One region of the Nocardiopsis sp. MT53 genome, then DNA from elsewhere that is predicted to be linked to it. Evidence: predicted binding sites of a transcription regulator. Region 1 holds the regulator's gene; the other holds the start of a gene.
The links. The regulator LexA, encoded in region 1, represses DNA repair genes until DNA is damaged. The targets are predictions, from matches to a motif close to TCGAACANNTGTTCGA.
Positions count from the first base shown of each region.

Region 2: recA (recombinase RecA) is a predicted target of LexA. The motif match lies at 6,538-6,553, and genes of this name have one in related genera.

Region 1 is NZ_CP080599.1:3,974,549-3,983,342, forward strand. It holds gene K1J57_RS17775 (long-chain fatty acid--CoA ligase) at 1-436, opposite strand, end outside; gene leuS (leucine--tRNA ligase) at 773-3,268, shown strand; gene K1J57_RS17785 (hypothetical protein) at 3,348-3,935, shown strand; gene K1J57_RS17790 (hypothetical protein) at 3,935-4,594, shown strand; gene K1J57_RS17795 (S9 family peptidase) at 4,652-5,728, opposite strand; gene lexA (transcriptional repressor LexA) at 5,943-6,668, opposite strand; gene nrdR (transcriptional regulator NrdR) at 7,210-7,698, shown strand; gene K1J57_RS17810 (vitamin B12-dependent ribonucleotide reductase) at 7,791-8,794, shown strand, end outside.
Region 2 is NZ_CP080599.1:320,474-329,267, forward strand. It holds gene K1J57_RS01370 (glutamate ABC transporter substrate-binding protein) at 1-42, shown strand, start outside; gene K1J57_RS01375 (amino acid ABC transporter permease) at 122-796, shown strand; gene K1J57_RS01380 (amino acid ABC transporter permease) at 793-1,818, shown strand; gene K1J57_RS01385 (prolyl oligopeptidase family serine peptidase) at 2,003-4,105, shown strand; gene K1J57_RS33265 (glyoxalase superfamily protein) at 4,110-4,442, opposite strand; partial or broken gene K1J57_RS34115 (histidine phosphatase family protein) at 4,518-4,721, opposite strand; gene K1J57_RS01395 (regulatory protein RecX) at 4,718-5,275, opposite strand; gene recA (recombinase RecA) at 5,268-6,428, opposite strand; gene K1J57_RS01405 (DUF3046 domain-containing protein) at 6,600-6,794, opposite strand; gene K1J57_RS01410 (DEAD/DEAH box helicase) at 6,889-8,794, shown strand, end outside.

The DNA.
Region 1 (8,794 bases):
CGATGGCGGACTCGGTCGCCCCCGGGACGGCGGGCAGGTCGATGTAGGTCTCGCAGGTGTCCACCTGGCCGAACGCCTCGAAGGCGCGCTCGCCCAGCGGCAGCTCCGGGGTGCCGGTGAACGCGAAGATCGCCTTGGCGCCGGAGTCCTCCAGGTGGTAGGCGATCTCACGCGGCGTGAGCAGGACGTTGAGGGGGACGACCACCGCGCCCGCCTTGAGCGCTCCGTAGTAGACGAAGGGGAAGTACGGCACGTTGGGGCTGGCCAGGGCCACCCGGTCGCCGGGCCGGACGCCCCGGGAGACGAGGAGGTTGGCCACCTGGTTGGCGATCATGTTGGTGATCGCGTAGTTCAGGCGCAGATCGCCGAAGACCAGGCAGTCCTTCTCCGGGACGGATCGGGCACCGTCCTCCAGGACCACGGACAGGTTGAGCATGGGGCCTCCCGCAGGCAGATGTGTCCAGGGACGACAAGGGAACGGGACCCGGGTGTGATCCGGGTCGCGTGTTCTGCGCCACTCTCACGACTGAGTTGACGGAAGAGTAACAAACCGGACAGTCGGTGTGGAGGGGAAGGAGGTCCGTAATCTCACGCAATGTCGGGTGACGCACCGTGACGAACGCGGGGTGCCGCCGCCGGTCCGGGGGCGCCGTCCACAGGCGGGGAAACCCGTCCGCGCCCCGGTCCCCCAGCCGATAACCTGAGGGGGAACGGATCTCGCATGTTGGTCCGCGGATCCCATGTACGACCGAACCCGAGGGAACAAGCAGCGATGACAGCGGTAGACGGCGACCAGACGACGGGCGACACCTACGACGCCCGCGCCCTCCAGGACAAGTGGCAGGCGCGCTGGGCCGCCGAGCTCCCGTTCCAGGCCGACGAGGACCCCGGCGACACCCGCCCCCGCTCCTACATCGTCGACATGTTCGCCTACCCCTCCGGCGACCTGCACATGGGCCACGCCGAGGCCTACGCCATCGGCGACGTGATCGGCCGCTACCGCTTCCAGCGCGGCGACAACGTGCTGCACCCCGTCGGCTGGGACTCCTTCGGCCTGCCCGCCGAGAACGCCGCCATCAAGAACGACTCGCACCCCGCCGCGTGGACCTACGCCAACATCGAGACCCAGGCGGCCTCCTTCCGCCGCTACGGCATCGCCGTCGACTGGTCCCGGCGCATCCACACCAGCGACCCCGAGTACTACAAGTGGAACCAGTGGCTGTTCACCCGGTTCTTCGACCGCGGACTGGCCTACCGCAAGGACGGCCAGGTCAACTGGTGCCCCAAGGACCAGACCGTGCTGGCCAACGAGCAGGTCGTCCAGGGGCGCTGTGAGCGCTGCGGCACCGAGGTCGTGCGCCGCAGCCTGAACCAGTGGTACTTCAAGATCACCGACTACGCGCAGCGCCTGCTGGACGACATGGACCAGCTGGAGGGCGGCAACTGGCCGGACGAGATCCTGGCCATGCAGCGCAACTGGATCGGCCGCTCCACCGGCGCGGACGTCGACTTCGCCATCGAGGGGCGCGAGGAGCCGGTCACCGTCTTCACGACCCGGCCCGACACCCTGTACGGCGCCACCTTCTTCGTGGTGGCCGCCGACGCCGACCTGGCCGACGAGCTGTGCGCCCCCGAGCAGCGCGAGGCCTTCGAGGCCTACCGCTCCGAGGTCGCCAAGCTCTCCGACATCGAGCGCCAGACCACCGAGCGCCCCAAGACCGGCGTCTTCCTGGGCCGTTACGCGGTCAACCCGGTCAACGGCGAGCGCATGCCCGTCTGGGCCGCCGACTACGTCCTGGCCGACTACGGCCACGGCGCCATCATGGCCGTCCCCGCCCACGACCAGCGCGACCTGGACTTCGCCCTGGCCTTCGGCCTGCCCGTGCGCGTCGTCGTCGAGACCGGCGAGCCCGACCCCGCCGAGACCGGCGTCGCCACCGCCGGCGAGGGCAGCCTGCGCGACTCCGGCCCCCTGGACGGCCTGTCCAAGGCCGAGGCCATCGAGCGCATCATCGGCGTCCTGGAGGAGCGCGGCACCGGCCGCGGCACCGTCAACTACCGCCTGCGCGACTGGCTGCTGTCCCGCCAGCGCTACTGGGGCACGCCCATCCCGATCATCCACTGCCCCGCCTGCGGCCAGGTGCCCGTCCCCGACGAGCAGCTGCCCGTCACCCTGCCCGAGCTCAAGGGCGCCGAGCTGGCCCCCAAGGGCGTGTCCCCGCTGGCCTCCGCCACCGACTGGGTCAACGTCGACTGCCCGTCCTGCGGCGGCCCCGCCCAGCGCGACACCGACACCATGGACACCTTCGTGGACTCGTCCTGGTACTTCCTGCGCTACATCTCGCCGCACCTGGACACCGCGCCCTTCGACTCCGACCTGGTCAACGAGTGGGGCCCCGTCGACCACTACATCGGCGGCAAGGAGCACGCGACGCTGCACCTGATGTACGCGCGCTTCTTCACCAAGGTCCTGCACGACATGGGCATGGTGTCCTTCACCGAGCCGTTCCGCCGCCTGACCAACCAGGGCCAGGTCATCAACCAGGGCCGGGCCATGTCCAAGTCCCTGGGCAACGGCGTCGACCTGGGCAAGGAGATCGACGCCTACGGCGTCGACGCGGTCCGGCTGACCATGCTGTTCGCCAGCCCGCCCGAGGAGGACGTCGACTGGGCCGACGTGTCCGTCGTCGCCGCCCAGAAGTTCCTCAACCGGGCCTACCGGGTGATGAACGAGGCCGGTGCCGCCTCCAAGCCCGGCGCCGACCCGGCCGCCGGCGACATCGAGCTGCGCCGCGCCACCCACCACGCCATCGACCAGGTCACCAACCTGATCGAGGCCAAGCGGTTCAACGTGGCCATCGCCCGCGTCATGGAGCTGGTCTCCGCCGCCCGCAAGGCCATCGACTCCGGCCCCGGCGCCGCCGACCCGGCGGTGCGCGAGGCCGCCGAGTTCGTGGCCGTCGCCCTGTCCCTGTTCGCCCCCTACGTGGCGGAGGAGGGCTGGGAGCGGCTGGGCCACACCGGCACCGTCGCCGTCGGGAACTGGCCCGAGGCCGACCCCTCCCTGCTGGTCCAGGAGACCGTGACCTGTGTCGTGCAGGTGCAGAGCAAGGTCCGTGACAAGCTGTCCGTTGCGCCCGACATCGACCCGGCCGAACTGGAAAGGCTCGCGCTGGCGTCAGAGAAGGCGCAGGGCTTCATCGGCGACAAGCAGATCCGCAAGGTGATCGTGCGCGCGCCGAAACTGGTGAACATCGTCGTCGGCTGACCACCGCGACGGCGGCCGCGACCCGCGGCCGCCGTCGCACCTCGGTCGACCGGCGGCCGGACAGGGAGGCGGTGACCGGTTGGGTCCCCTCGCACGGGCGGGTGTGATCGCGGCGGGCGCGGTGGTGGTGTCCGCGTTGGCGATCGGCGGCGGCCTGTGGGCCGCGCAGGACGACCCGGACCGACCCCACCCCGGGGACGTCCACACCGCCGCGCCCGACTGCGGCGACCTCGGAGAACTGCTCGACGAGCACCTGCCCGGCGCGGTCCGCGACCTCGCCGAGCGCGGGCCGCTCACCGGCGGTGAGGGCACCGTGTGCCGGTGGACCTCCGCCGGGACCTCCGACACCCCCCGCCAGGGCGTCCTGCGGGTGGAGTACTCCGCCCTGTTCACGGACTCCACCGCCGAGGAGCCCGTCTCCGGCGAGGACCGGGTGAGCGCGGCCGCCACCGCGCTGGCCCCCGACGCCGCCGAGACCGTGGACCTGTCCACCGGCCGGGGCCTGGTGTGGCGCGGCGGCTCCGGCGACACCGAGCTCGCCTTCTGGGCCGACAACCTGCTGGTCCGGGTCTCCTACACGGCCGTCACCGGCGGCGAACCCGTCTCCCCCGACGAGGGCCGGGCCACCGCGGTCGCCTTCGCCGAACGGATCGGAGCCTCCCTGTGATGCCCCCCGGGCAGCCGCCCGAGACCGTGCCCTCCAGCCAGCCGCAGAGCCGGGGCTGCGCCACCGCCGGTGTGGTCGCCCTCGCCCTCCTGCTGCTCTCCGCCGCGGGCGGCGCCGCCTGGTACGTGCTGACCCGCGAGGACCCCGAGACCGGCGTGTACGACGCGGCCCCCGGCTGCGAGGTCGGTGAGACCGAGGCCCTGGACGCCCGGGTGCCCGAGCGCGAGCTCGCCCTGGAGGAGCCCGTCGGCGGCGCAGCCGACCCCTTCGGCCAGGGCTGGCAGTGCCGCTGGGCCACACCCGGCGGCGACGGCGACTCCGTCCCCGCCACCGCCACCCTCGTCATGGTGGCCGCGCCCAACCCGGGCGGGGTGGTCACCGCGCGGGAGAACTTCGCCGAGACCACCGGGGCCCAGAGCACCTCCCCGGTCGACGACCTGGGGGAGGAGGCGGTGACCTGGCTCGACGAGACCGGTTACACCACCTCCTGCGTGGCGGTGCGGGTGTCCAACCTCTACCTGGAGACCTGCTACTCGGCCGCCGCCGGGTACGACGGCCGCGAACCCGCCGACGAGGAGCGCCTCTCCGCCGGCGCCGAGGAGATCGCCCGCGCCACCGTGGACGCCCTTCCCGAGGAGATCACCACCGAGGACGACTGACCCCGCCCCGGCGGGTCGGGCCGCGGTGACGGACGCGCCGTCACCGCGGCCCGCCGGTCACCAGGCGGTGTCGACGAACTCCGCCAGCGCCGGGGCGACCTGCGGGGCGAAGGGGCGCTCGGCGTCCAGCACCGTCGCCCCCGGCCCGTCCTCGTAGACGCGGAAGATGTGGTCGGCGTCGGGGATGTCCACCCGCTCGGCCCGGGGCAGGCCGGTCATCAGCCGGTCCACCTCCTCGCCGGTGACCTGGGCGTCGGCCTCGCCCCACAGCACCAGGACCGGGGTGTCCTCGGGCAGTTCCGCGGCCAGCTCCACCGGGTCCATCCGGTCCATCCGGGCCAGGAACCCGGCGTTCTGCGGCGAGTACAGGGTGCCGACGACGCCGGTGAGGTCGTCGGGGACCTCCCGGCCGCCGCGCACCGCGGCCCGCCCGGCGCGGGCGTCGGAGAGCATGGTCACCGCCTCCGTCTCGGTGAGCTGCCCAGCCGCCTCGACCGCGCGCACCTGCTCGGTGAGCTGGCGGTCCAGCACGTCCAGGTAGCGGTCGCCCACCGGTGCGGCCAGCACCAGGGCCGGCGCGGCGTCCACCAGGGTGTGGGCGCGCAGCGCGTAGAGGGAGCCCTCGCTGTGTCCGACCACCGCGGTGCGGGCCGGGTCCACCTCGCTCTGCCCCACCAGCGCCTCGTAGGCAGCGGCCATCTGGGCGTCGAACACGTCCGGGTCCACCGGGGCCTCCGGGTCGAGGCCGCCCAGTCCGGTCTCGCCGCTGCCGAGCTTGTCGTAGCGCAGGGAGGCCACCCCCGAATCGGCCAGGAGGCGGGCGAAGTTGAGGTTGGTGTTCGCGTCGGGGCGCATGTCGGCGTTGCCGTCGCGGTCGGTGGGGCCGCTGCCCGAGACGATCAGCGCGCCCGGGACCGGGCCGGACGTGTCCGCGGGCAGGGTGAGGGTGGCGAACACCTCGATCCCGTCCACGGTGAAGCTCAGCTCACGCTCGGAACCCGCCACCCCGGGCGGCGGGGCGGCCTCCTCCCCGGCCGGAGCGCAGGCGGAGGTCGACAGCAGGGCCGCGGCCGCGGCGACCGCCACGGCGCGCCCTCGGGCACGCGGGAAGACGAGGGAAGCGAACACCCCCATAGCCTAGGCGCCCGGGAGGACGCCCGACGCCCCGGGCGGCCCGGAGCGGCGGGGGCCGCCACCGGTGTCCGGGACGGCCACCGGCCGCCGCGGCGGCCCGCCGGTCGCACCCGTGGCCCCGCACGGGTGCGACATGTCCCGTACCGCCCGCGGACCCGCGCCCGGTCCCGCCCGGCGGGGCGGACCGGCCGGGGGGCGACCGGGGGCGTATCGCTCAGACCCGGCGCATCACGGTGACGACCTTGCCCAGGATGGTGGCCGCGTCGCCGTTGATCGGCTCGTAGGCGTCGTTGCGCGGCATCAGCCACACGTGCCCGTCCTCGGTGCGGCGCAGCACCTTGACCGTGGCCTCCTCGTCCAGCAGCGCCGCGACGATGTCCCCGTTCTCGGCGTCCGGCTGCTGGCGGACCACCACCATGTCCCCGTCGGTGATGGCGGCGTCGGTCATCGAGTCGCCGACCACGGTGAGCATGAACAGCCGGCCCTCGCCGACCAGCTGCCGCGGCAGCGACAGCACGTCCTCCACCGACTCCTCGGCCAGGATCGGGCCGCCCGCGGCGATCCGCCCCACCAGGGGCACCCGGGCGGCGTGCGCCGGGTCGGACTCCTCGGCGGCGACCAGCGCGCGCACCCCGGGGCGGCCCGGCTGGCGCAGCTCCACGGCCCGCGGCCGGTTCTGGTCGCGGTACAGGTAGCCCTTGCGCTGGAGCACCTTGAGCTGGTGCGCGACGCTGGAGGGGCTGGACAGGCCGACCGACTCCCCGATCTCCCTGATCGACGGCGGGTAGCCGCGCTCGCGCAGGTACCGCTGGATACAGTTCAGGACGCTCTGCTGGCGGGCGGTGAGCTTGGGCGCCTCCTCGGGCGCGCCCGCCTCGCCCACGGGCGCGAGAACGGTGGTGGTTGCGGAATCCAGGGGTCCGGGATTCTCCTCCGGCACGGCCGGCCTCCTCGGCATCGGTTCGGTCAGGGCCTGCTTGCACGACTGGCCACCACCGGTCTGCGACCGCTCCGGACCCTGTGTCCACGTGATGGCGAAACCGGCGTGAAATCAAGGCCAACGTTAGTCGTTGCGCACGGTGATATCAAACAAGCGTTCGAGGCCTGTGGACAATTGCCGAGAGGATTTTCCGCGGCGCTTTTCCGGCCTCACTTACGTGTGTACACGTGTTCACGTCGCGTCGCCCCCGGAATGGCGGAAGATGTGCCGTCGGGTTCGAGAACGGGGGGATGCGGGGCGGATCACCCCCGGGCAAGGGGTCGACCGAAAACCCCGAGCCGCGCCGTGGAAGGGGATTCGCGGCGATATCCTGGGCGGCGCGCGGCTGTGACACGCGGGGCGCGCGAAAGTTGCGGTTCGTCCGACCCTCCGACTAGGTTCGACCACAACATCTGGTGTCGCTGTTTGAGGCGTCGGCCCAGGAGTTGTGGTTAAGTAGACCCAGGGTTGTCAGTTCGGCGAGGGAAGCAGGTGAGCCGGGATGCACTGTCCGTTCTGCCGCCATCCGGACACCCGGGTGATCGACAGCAGGTCCACCGACGACGGCGCGGCCATCCGCCGCCGCCGTTCCTGTCCTGCCTGCGAACGCCGTTTCACCACACAGGAGACCGTCCTGCTGATGGTCGCCAAGCGCTCCGGCGTCACCGAGCCCTTCAGCCGGACCAAGATCATCGCCGGGGTCCGCCGGGCCTGCCAGGGCCGCCCGGTCTCCGAGGACGCGCTGGCCAAGCTCGGCCAGCAGGTCGAGGAGGAGATCCGCGGCCGAGGCGTCGCGGAGGTCCCGGCCCACGAGATCGGCCTGGCCATCCTGGGCCCCATGCGCGACCTCGACGAGGTCGCCTACCTGCACTTCGCCAGTGTCTACCGCGGTTTCGAGAGCCTCGCCGACTTCGAGGCCGAGATCGCCAGCCTGCGCAGCGACCGCGAGGCCGAGGCCCGGGCCAAGGAAGAGGCCGACACCACGGCCTGACGCACCGCTCCCCGGGGGCGCCGAGGGAACGCCCCCGAGCAACGGTTCCGCGCGCGGGCCGCGCCCGCGCCCTATCTTCGGGGGACTCCGCCATGACGGAAACCACCAGCGGATCGACGGGACGCAAGGGCAAGGGGAGGCGCAAGGGGCTGAAGATCCCGCGGATCTTCACCACCGAAGGCGTTCATCCCTACGACACCCTGGAATGGGAGCGCCGGGACGTCGTCATGACGAACTGGCGCGACGGAACGGTGAACTTCGAACAGCGCGGGGTCGAGTTCCCCTCGACCTGGTCGATGAACGCCACACAGATCGTCGCCGGGAAATACTTCCGGGGCGCGCTCGGCACCCCGGAACGGGAGTGGAGCCTCAAACAGCTCATCGACCGGGTCGTCGGCGTCTACACCCGCACCGGCCGCGAGCACGGGTACTTCGCCGGCGAGGCCGACGCCGAGGTCTTCGACCACGAACTCAAGTACGCGCTCGCCCACCAGCTCTTCAGCTTCAACTCACCCGTGTGGTTCAACGTCGGAACCCGCGCGAAGGCCCAGGTGAGCGCCTGCTTCATCCTGTCGGTCGACGACACCATGGAGTCGATCCTCGACTGGTACAAGGAGGAGGGGATCATCTTCAAGGGCGGCTCGGGGGCGGGGGTCAACCTCTCCCGGATCCGCTCCAGCAGAGAACTGCTCTCCTCCGGGGGCAGCGCCTCGGGGCCCGTGTCGTTCATGCGCGGCGCCGACGCCTCCGCGGGCACCATCAAGTCCGGCGGGGCCACCCGGCGGGCCGCCAAGATGGTGGTGCTCGACGTCGACCACCCCGACATCGGGGAGTTCATCGACACCAAGGCGCACGAGGAGCGCAAGATCCGGGCATTGCGCGACGCCGGGTTCGACATGGACCTGGGCGGCGCCGACATGGCCAGCGTCCAGTACCAGAACGCCAACAACTCGGTGCGGGTCTCCGACGCGTTCATGCGCGCCGTCGAGGACGGCGGGCGCTTCGGCCTGGTCGCCCGCACCACCGGCGAGGTCGTCGACGAGGTCGACGCCAAGGCCCTGTTCCACCGCATGGCCGAGGCCGCCTGGGAGTGCGC
Region 2 (8,794 bases), 3.5 Mb from region 1:
GCCTTCGAGGAGACCCAGCCCGCGCTCGACACCTGCGAGTAAGTCCGCCATCTGACCCCGTCCGGGAGGTGGGGCCGGGACGTCCCGGCGCCACCTCCCGGCCCTTGACCGGCTGGGACCCATGGAAGCCTTTCTCAGCAATATCGACAGGGTTGTCGACGGTTTCTCATGGACCGTCCGGCTCACCCTCCTCAGCGCCCTGTTCTCGTTCATCCTGGGCATCCTGCTCACCGCGATGCGGGTCTCCCCCGTCCCGCTGCTGCGCGGCCTGTCCACCGCCTACGTGGAGGGTGTCCGGAACACACCGTTGACCCTGGTGCTGCTCTTCTGCGGCCTGGGCCTCAACAGCGCCCTGGGGCTGAGCTTCAGCGACACCGTCGCCCTTGACGTGTTCTGGTGGGCGGTCATCGGACTGTCCGCCTACACCTCCTGCTTCGTCTCCGAATCCCTGCGGTCGGGTATCAACACCATCCCGCTCGGACAGGTCGAAGCAGCCCGTTCCCTGGGTCTGACCTTCACCCAGAACCTCCGCCTGATCGTCATCCCCCAGGCACTGCGCACCGTCGTGGGCCCGCTGGGCAGTGTGCTCATCGCGCTCACCAAGAACACGACCGTCGCCTCCGTCGCGGGGCTGGGCGTCCAGGAGGCGTCCCGGCAGATGAAGCTCATGTTCGACCAGGGCATCGCGCCGGTCCTGCCGACCTTCGTCGGGTTCGCGATCGGCTTCCTGATCCTGACCCTGCCGACGGGTTACTTCTTCGGCTGGCTGTCCAAGCGCGTGGCGGTGGTCCGATGAGCGCCCAGACCTCGGTCCTCTTCGACGCCCCCGGCCCCCGCGCACGGCGGCGCAACGTCCTCTACACGGTCCTGACCGTGCTCCTGGCCCTGGTCGGCCTGGCCGTCCTGTACCTGGGGTTCAACCGGACCCTGACCGACCGGGAGGGGCCGCTGTTCTCGGCGGCCACCTGGGCGGTCAACCCGGACGGCCAGTGGGCGGCCGACATGTGGGAGCCGTTCCTGCGGCCCGACACGTGGACCGGCTACGTCATCCCCGGTCTGCAGAACACCCTGACCGCGGCACTGACCGCGTCGGTGCTGGCCGTCGTGTTCGGCCTGGTCTTCGGTATCGGCCGGATGTCCGAGCACGCCTGGATCCGCATCCCCGCCGGGGCCGTCGTGGAGTTCTTCCGCGGCATCCCGCTGCTGATGCTGATCTTCTTCACCATGGCGCTGCCGATCGTCGCCTGGCAGGTGTTCAACATCCCGACCGGCACCTTCCAGGTGACCGCGCTGGCCGCGGTCGTCACCGGCCTGACCCTGTACAACGGGTCGGTGCTGGCGGAGGTGTTCCGGGCGGGCATCCTGGCGGTGCCCAAGGGCCAGTCCGAGGCCGCCCAGGCCATCGGCATGACCCGGACGCAGACGATGTGGCAGATCCTGATCCCGCAGGCGATCACGTCGATGATGCCGGCGATCGTCGCCCAGCTGGTGGTCCTGCTCAAGGACTCCGCGCTCGGCTACATCGTCGCCTTCCCGGAGCTGCTGCGCAGCTTCACGCTGCTGGCGACCCGGGAGAGCAACGTGATCCCGGCGGCGATCATCTGCGCGATCATCTACATCATCATCAACATCGCCCTGAGCCGGCTGGCGATCTGGCTGGAGCGCCGCAACGCCCGGCGCGGCCGGGCCTCGGCCCGGCCCACCGCGGCCGGCGGCGCCCCGACCGCGGTCGACGCCACCGGGACGGCCGCCGGTGCGGCCGCCGCGGAGGGCCCCGCCGAGGGGCCCGACGGCACGGCTGGGCCCGAGAAGCCCTAGTCCCCGGCACCCGTTCGACGGCCCCGTCCACCCCGTGGACGGGGCCGTCGGCGTTCCCGCCCCGGCGGGTCGGGCGGACCCTCACAAGACGGATACGGGATCCGGCGGGACTGCACACGCGGCCCCGCGAGGACTAAGGTCGACATGTCATCGGATACACCCCACGACCCATCCTGAGCGGGATATGTCTGAACTGTCGAGCCACGGCTCCTGGCCATCGCCCATCAGCGCCGCCGACGTCGCCCGTGGGGTGCGCGCCCTCGCCTTCCCCTCCGTGGTGGGCGACGAGGTGTGGTGGGAGGAGAGCCGGCCCGAGGAAGGCCGCCGGACCATCATGCGGCGCGGCGCCGACGGCACCCTGACCGAGCTGCTGGCCGCCCCGTGGAGCGTGGGCAGCCGCGTGCACGAGTACGGGGGCCGGGCCTTCCGCCCCGTGCCCCGGCGCGACGACAAGGCGCTGGTGCGCATGGGCGTCGTCTTCGTCAACTCCCCCGACCAGCGCCTGTACCTGCTGGAGCACGGCGCCGCCGCGCCGGTCCCGCTCACCCCCGAACCGGACGGGCCCGCGGCGTTGCGCTACGCGGAGCCGACGCTGGGGCCCGACGGCCGCAGCGTCCTGTGCGTGCGCGAGCAGCACTCCCAGGGCACGGTGCGGCGGTCGATCGTGTCGGTGCCGCTGTCGGGCCGGGGCGCCTCCGACCCGTCCGCCGTGCGCGAGATCGTCTCGGGCGCCGACTTCTACGCCTCCCCCACCCCCTCTCCGGACGGGACCAGGCTGGCGTACGTGCGGTGGAACCACCCCAAGATGCCCTGGGACGGCACCGAGCTGCGGATGGGCCTGTTCGACGGGGACGGGCTGACCGGCGAGTACACGCTCAAGGGCTCCTCGGAGGAGTCGGTGGTCTCCCCGGTGTGGATCGACGACACCTCCCTGTACGCGGCCTCGGACTGGCCGGGCTTCTGGAACCTGTACCAGGTGGGGCTCACCGGCCCGGCGATCGCGCTGTACCCGGCCGAGGAGGAGTTCCACTCCCCGCCGGGGCGGCTGGGCGACCGGTCGTTCTGCGTGCTGGACTCGGGGAAGGTGGTGGCGCTGCACGGCGACGCCGACATGGCGCCGGGCGTGTACGACCCCGACACCCTGGACCTGGCCCCGGTGGACACCGACCTGACGTCGTGGTCGATGCTCGACACCGACGGGCGCACCGTCGTGGGCGTGGCGGCCTCGCCGACCGTCCCGCAGTCGCTGGTCCGGCTGGACCCGGCCACCGGGCGGGTGGAGGTGCTGCGCGGGTCGATGGAGTCGGTCCCCGACACCGCCTACCTGCCGGTGCCCCGCAAGGCCACGTTCCCGGGCCGCTACGGGGCGCCGGTGCACGCCAACGTCTACCCGCCCACCCACCCGGAGCACACGGAGGCGGGACCCGCGCCGTACGCGGTGTGGGTGCACGGCGGCCCGGTGTCGCACGCCACGACCGCGTTCGACCCCCTCAAGGCGTACTTCACCAGCCGGGGCATCGGCGTGGTGGACGTCAACTACGGCGGGTCCACCGGGTACGGGCGCTCCTACCGCAAGCGCCTGCACAAGGAGTGGGGCGTGGTGGACGTCGAGGACGTCACCGCGGTGGCCCGGGCCCTGGTGGAGCGGGGCGAGGCCGACCCGGAGCGGCTGGCGGTGCGCGGGCCGAGCGCGGGCGGGTACACGGCGCTGGTGGCGGTCACCGGGGACGTGTTCGCCTGCGGGGTGTCCTACTTCGGGGTGACCGACCTGCTGGGGCTGGTGCGCACCACCCACGACTTCGAGTCGCGGTTCCTGGACACGCTGGTGGGCCTGCTGCCGGGGTTCGTGGAGCGCTACCGGGAGCGTTCGCCGATCAACCTGGCCTCGGAGATCGACGTGCCGGTGCTGCTGCTCCAGGGCCTGGACGACCCGGTGGTGACCCCGGACCAGGCGTTCGCCATGGCGACGGCGCTGGGCGGGCGGAAGGTGCCGTACGCGCTGGTGGAGTTCGAGGGCGAGGCGCACGGGTTCACCGGGGAGAAGGCGCGCAGGGAGTCGCTGGAGGCCGAGCTGGCGCTGTACGCGCGGGTGTTCGGGTTCACGTCGGACGCGCCGCCGCTGGAGCTCGCCACCGAGCCGCCCGCCCCGCGACCCGAACCGGAGCCCGAACCCGAGCCAGTCCAGGCCCCGCCGGACGGCGCGGAGGCCCCCGGCGGGGAGCCCGCCCCGGAGCCGGACGCCGCGGCGCCGGTCGCCGGGCCGGCCGCCCGGACCCCCGAGGCCTGACCGCTCAGTCGGTCGGGACGCCGATGCGCAGCCGGTTGCCGTCGGGGTCGCGCAGCTCCAGCTCGCGGCCCCACGGCGCCTCCTCCACCGGGACGCCGAACTCGGCGGCCACGGCGTCGATGTCGTTCAGCCGCAGATAGACCAGGGTGTCCGGTCGCGCGTCTCCTTCGTGCTCCGACAGGAACAGCCGGACCCGCCCCCGGCGCACCTCGACGAACGCCGGGAACCCCGGCTCGAACCGGTGCTCCCAGCCGAACGCGAACCCCAGCCGCGTGTACCACCGCGCCGCCGCCTCCGCGTCGGCCACCCGCAGGATCGGGACGACCTCCTCGGTCATGTCGCCTCCTCCGTCACGAAACCGACCGTGGTCGCACTCCCGCGACCGCCGGTCGCGGTGGAGACGGCGGCCGGGGAAGGCCAGGCGCGCGGTCTCGACCGCACGGGCCGGGTCTGAGGCGAAGACCGCGTCGAAGTGCTCATTCCCCCGGCGCGCGCCCAGCTCGCGCGCCTGTCCCCGGCCCGGCGGGGAGGGCTCTCCGGGTCCCCGCCCCGTGGCGGTGCCCGCCTCTTTGTCGGTCGTGGTGGCGTGCGTCTCGTACACCGGGGTGAGACTCACTCCGGGAAGTCCGGGTCGAGGTCGAGGCCCTCAGCCTCCAGTTCCTCGCGGACGATCCGGTAGGACAGGCCGCCGCCGTAGCCCTTGCGGGCCAGGACGCCCAGGGCGCGGCGGACGCGGGTCTCGCGCTCGCGGCCGCGGCTGCCGGAGAGGCTGCGCCGGGCCAGGGCCCGGGCGGCGGCCGCCTCCTCCTCGTCGCCGAGTTCGGCGACCGCGTCGCGCACGGTCTCCTCGGCCACACCGCGGGTGCGCAGCTCACGGGTGAGCGCGGCACGGGACAGGCCCCGGCCGTGGTGGCGCGAGCTCACCCAGGCGCGGGAGAAGACGGCGTCATCCACCAGTCCGGCCCGCGTGCACTCCTCCATGACCACGGCCACGACCTCTTCCTCGTGGCCGCGGCGGAGCAGGCCGGCCTCCAGCTGCGCGGCGGTGCGCGGTTTGTGCGCGAGCATCCGCAGGGCCAGGGTGCGGGCCCTGTTCAGTGCCTTCTCCCCGCCGGACGACGGCGCGGCGTCGGGGCCGTCGCCGTCCGGCGGGGTGTCGGCCTCACGCATCCGTCGCGGGCGCCTTGACGGTGGTGGTCTTGGCCGGGGCCTTCTTGGCGGGGGCCTTGTCGGCGGCCGCCGGAGCCGCGGCGGGGACCGTCTTGTCGGCAGGGGCCTTGTCGGCGGCCGCGGCCTTGGGGTCCTCCGGACCCGAGGCGCTGTCGTCGCCGGTGGAGACGCCCAGCTTCTCCTTGATCTTCTTCTCGACCTCGTTGGCGATGTCGGAGTTGTCGCGCAGGAAGTTGCGCGCGTTCTCCTTGCCCTGGCCGAGCTGGGTGCCGTCGTAGGTGTACCAGGCGCCCGACTTGCGCACGATGCCGTGCTCCACGCCCAGGTCGATGAGGCTGCCCTCGCGGGAGACGCCCACCCCGTACAGGATGTCGAACTCGGCCTGCTTGAAGGGCGGCGCGACCTTGTTCTTGACGACCTTGACGCGGGTGCGGTTGCCGACCGCGTCGGTGCCGTCCTTGAGGGTCTCGATGCGGCGCACGTCCAGGCGCACCGACGAGTAGAACTTCAGCGCCCGGCCACCGCTGGTGGTCTCCGGGGAGCCGAACATCACGCCGACCTTCTCGCGGAGCTGGTTGATGAAGATCGCGGTGGTGCCGGTCTGGTTGAGCGCGCCGGCGATCTTGCGCAGCGCCTGCGACATGAGCCGGGCCTGCAGGCCGACGTGGCTGTCGCCCATCTCGCCCTCGATCTCGGCGCGGGGCACCAGGGCCGCCACGGAGTCGATGACGATGATGGAGACGGCGCCGGAGCGGATCAGCATGTCGACGATCTCCAGCGCCTGCTCGCCGGTGTCCGGCTGGGACAGCAGCAGGTTGTCGGTGTCGACGCCGATCTTCTTGGCGTACTCGGGGTCCAGCGCGTGCTCGGCGTCGACGAACGCGGCGATGCCGCCCAGCCGCTGCGCGTTGGCCACCGCGTGCAGCGCGACGGTGGTCTTACCGCTGGACTCGGGGCCGTACACCTCGATGATCCGGCCGCGCGGGATGCCGCCGATGCCCAGCGCCACGTCGAGGGCGATCGCCCCGGTGGGGATGGCCTCGATGGGCGGACGGTCGTCGTCGCCCAGGCGCATGACGGAGCCCTTGCCGAACTGCCGCTCGATCTGCGCGAGGGCGGTTTCGAGAGCCTTCTCTCGGTCTCCAGATGCCACGGGATACCCCTGTTGGGTCGATGCCTTCTTCTTCATGATGCGCACGACGCTACGCGGTCGGTCCGACAATCGCGATGTCCGGCGTCGGCCTGTGGAAAACCCAGCCTACCCGAACCCCTGTTCGATTTCCGTTCGAACGCGCGAACGCGTCCCCCCTCTTCTCCCCTGTGGTCAGCGCGCCGCGGCCGGGAGGTCGAACGCGTCGCAGACGGCCCGCCAGACCTCCTTGGCCGCGACCCCGTCGGCGAGCGCCCCCTCGACGGTGCGCGAGCCCAGCCCCTCGATCACGTAGTCCTTGGCCAGGCTCTGCGCGTACGCCTCGCCGAACTGCTCGTACATGTTGTGCCAGAAAACAGTCAGTCTCATCGGCCCCAGTATCGTCGATCCCCCGCTCCGGTGTCGGCCGTCGTCCACAGGCCGCCTCCCCGGAATCGTCGCCCCCGGGGTGCAGACTGAACGGATGACACCGTCCTTCTTCGGGCCCGCCACCCGGGCCTGGTTCGAACGCGCCTTCCCCGGCGGACCGACCCCGGCCCAGGAGGGCGCCTGGGCGTCGGTCGCGGGCGGGGAGGACACCCTCGTGGTGGCCCCGACCGGGTCGGGCAAGACGCTGGCGGCGTTCCTGTGGTCGCTGGACCGCCTGCTCTCCTCCCCGGTCCCCGAGGACCCGGCCCGCCGGTGCCGGGTGCTGTACGTCTCTCCCCTCAAGGCGCTGGCCGTGGACGTGGAGCGCAACCTGCGCGTCCCGCTGGCGGGCATCTCGGCGGCCGCCGCGGAGTCGGGCGCCCCGGTGTCCCCGGTGTCGGTGGGCGTGCGCACCGGCGACACCCCGGCGGACGAGCGGCGGCGGATGGCCACCCGGCCGCCGGACATCCTCATCACCACCCCCGAGTCGCTGTTCCTGGTGCTGACCTCGCGGGCCCGCGAGGGGCTGGCCGGGGTGGAGACGGTGATCGTGGACGAGGTGCACGCCCTGGCGGGCACCAAGCGCGGCGCCCACCTGGCCCTGAGCCTGGAGCGGCTGGAGGAGCTGGTGGACCGGCGCACCCTGCGGATCGGCCTGTCGGCGACGGTGCGCCCGGCGGAGACGGTCGCGGAGTTCCTGGGCGGCGCCGCGATCGTGGCGCCGCCGGACGCGCCGCACCTGGACCTGAGCGTGGCGGTGCCGGTGTTCGACATGGAGGAGCCCCACCTGCCCCCGCCGCCCCGGGCCCTGGGTCCCGGGGACCCGGAGGAGACCGGCGCGGAGGTGGAGCCGCCGAAGGCCCCCGGTCCCCCGGTCCCGGCGGACGCCTCCCCCGCGGGCGCCCCTCCGGCCGCGGGTCCCCCGGCCGGCGCCGGCTCGCTGTGGCCGCACCTGGAGCGCCGGGTGCTGGACCTGGTGGAGGAGCACCGGTCCACCATCGTGTTCACCAACGGCCGGCGGACCGCGGAGCGGCTGTGCGCCCGCCTCAACGACCTGTACGCCGAGCGCCACGGCGCCGACCTGCCGCCCGCGGAGGTGCCCGCGCTCGTCATCGCCCAGTCCGGGAGCAGCCGGGGCGCCGCGCCGGTCATCGCCCGCACCCACCACGGGTCGATGTCCAAGGCCGAACGGGCGGTGGTCGAGGACGACCTCAAGGCGGGGCGGCTGCGCTGCGTGGTGGCCACCTCCAGCCTGGAGCTGGGTGTGGACATGGGCGCGGTGGACCTGGTGGTGCAGGTGGCCGCGCCCCCGTCGGTGGCGTCCGGGCTCCAGCGGGTGGGGCGGGCCGGGCACCAGGTGGGCGGTACCTCGCGCGGGGTGTTCCTCCCGGCGTTCCGGGGCGACCTGCTCACGACGGCGGTGGCGGTGGAGCGGATGCGCGCGGGCGACATCGAACCGCTGCGCATGCCCCGGTCGCCGCTGGACGTGCTGGCCCAGCAGATCGTCGCGATGGTCGCGATGGACGAGTGGCCGGTGGCGGAGCTGGCCGCGGTGGTGCGGCGGGCCGCCCCGTTCTCCGACCTGGCCGACAGCGTGCTGGAGTCGGTCCTGGACATGCTGTCGGGCCGCTACCCCTCCGACGAGTTCGCCGAGCTGCGGCCCCGCCTGGTGTGGGACCGCCGGGAGGGCGTCCTGCGGGCCCGGCCCGACGCCCAGCGGCTGGCGGTGGTCGCCGGGGGCACCATCCCCGACCGGGGCATGTACACGGTGCACCTGGCCGGCGCGGAGGGCGCGGAACAGGACGGGACCGCGCCGAAGGCGTCCGTTGAGGGTGGTGGAGGGCGACGAGAAGGAGGGACCGCGCCGAAGGCGTCCGTTGAGGGTGGTGGAGGGCGACGAGAAGGAGGGACCGCGCCGAAGGCGTCCGTTGAGGGTGGTGGAGGGCGACGGGTGGGCCCGA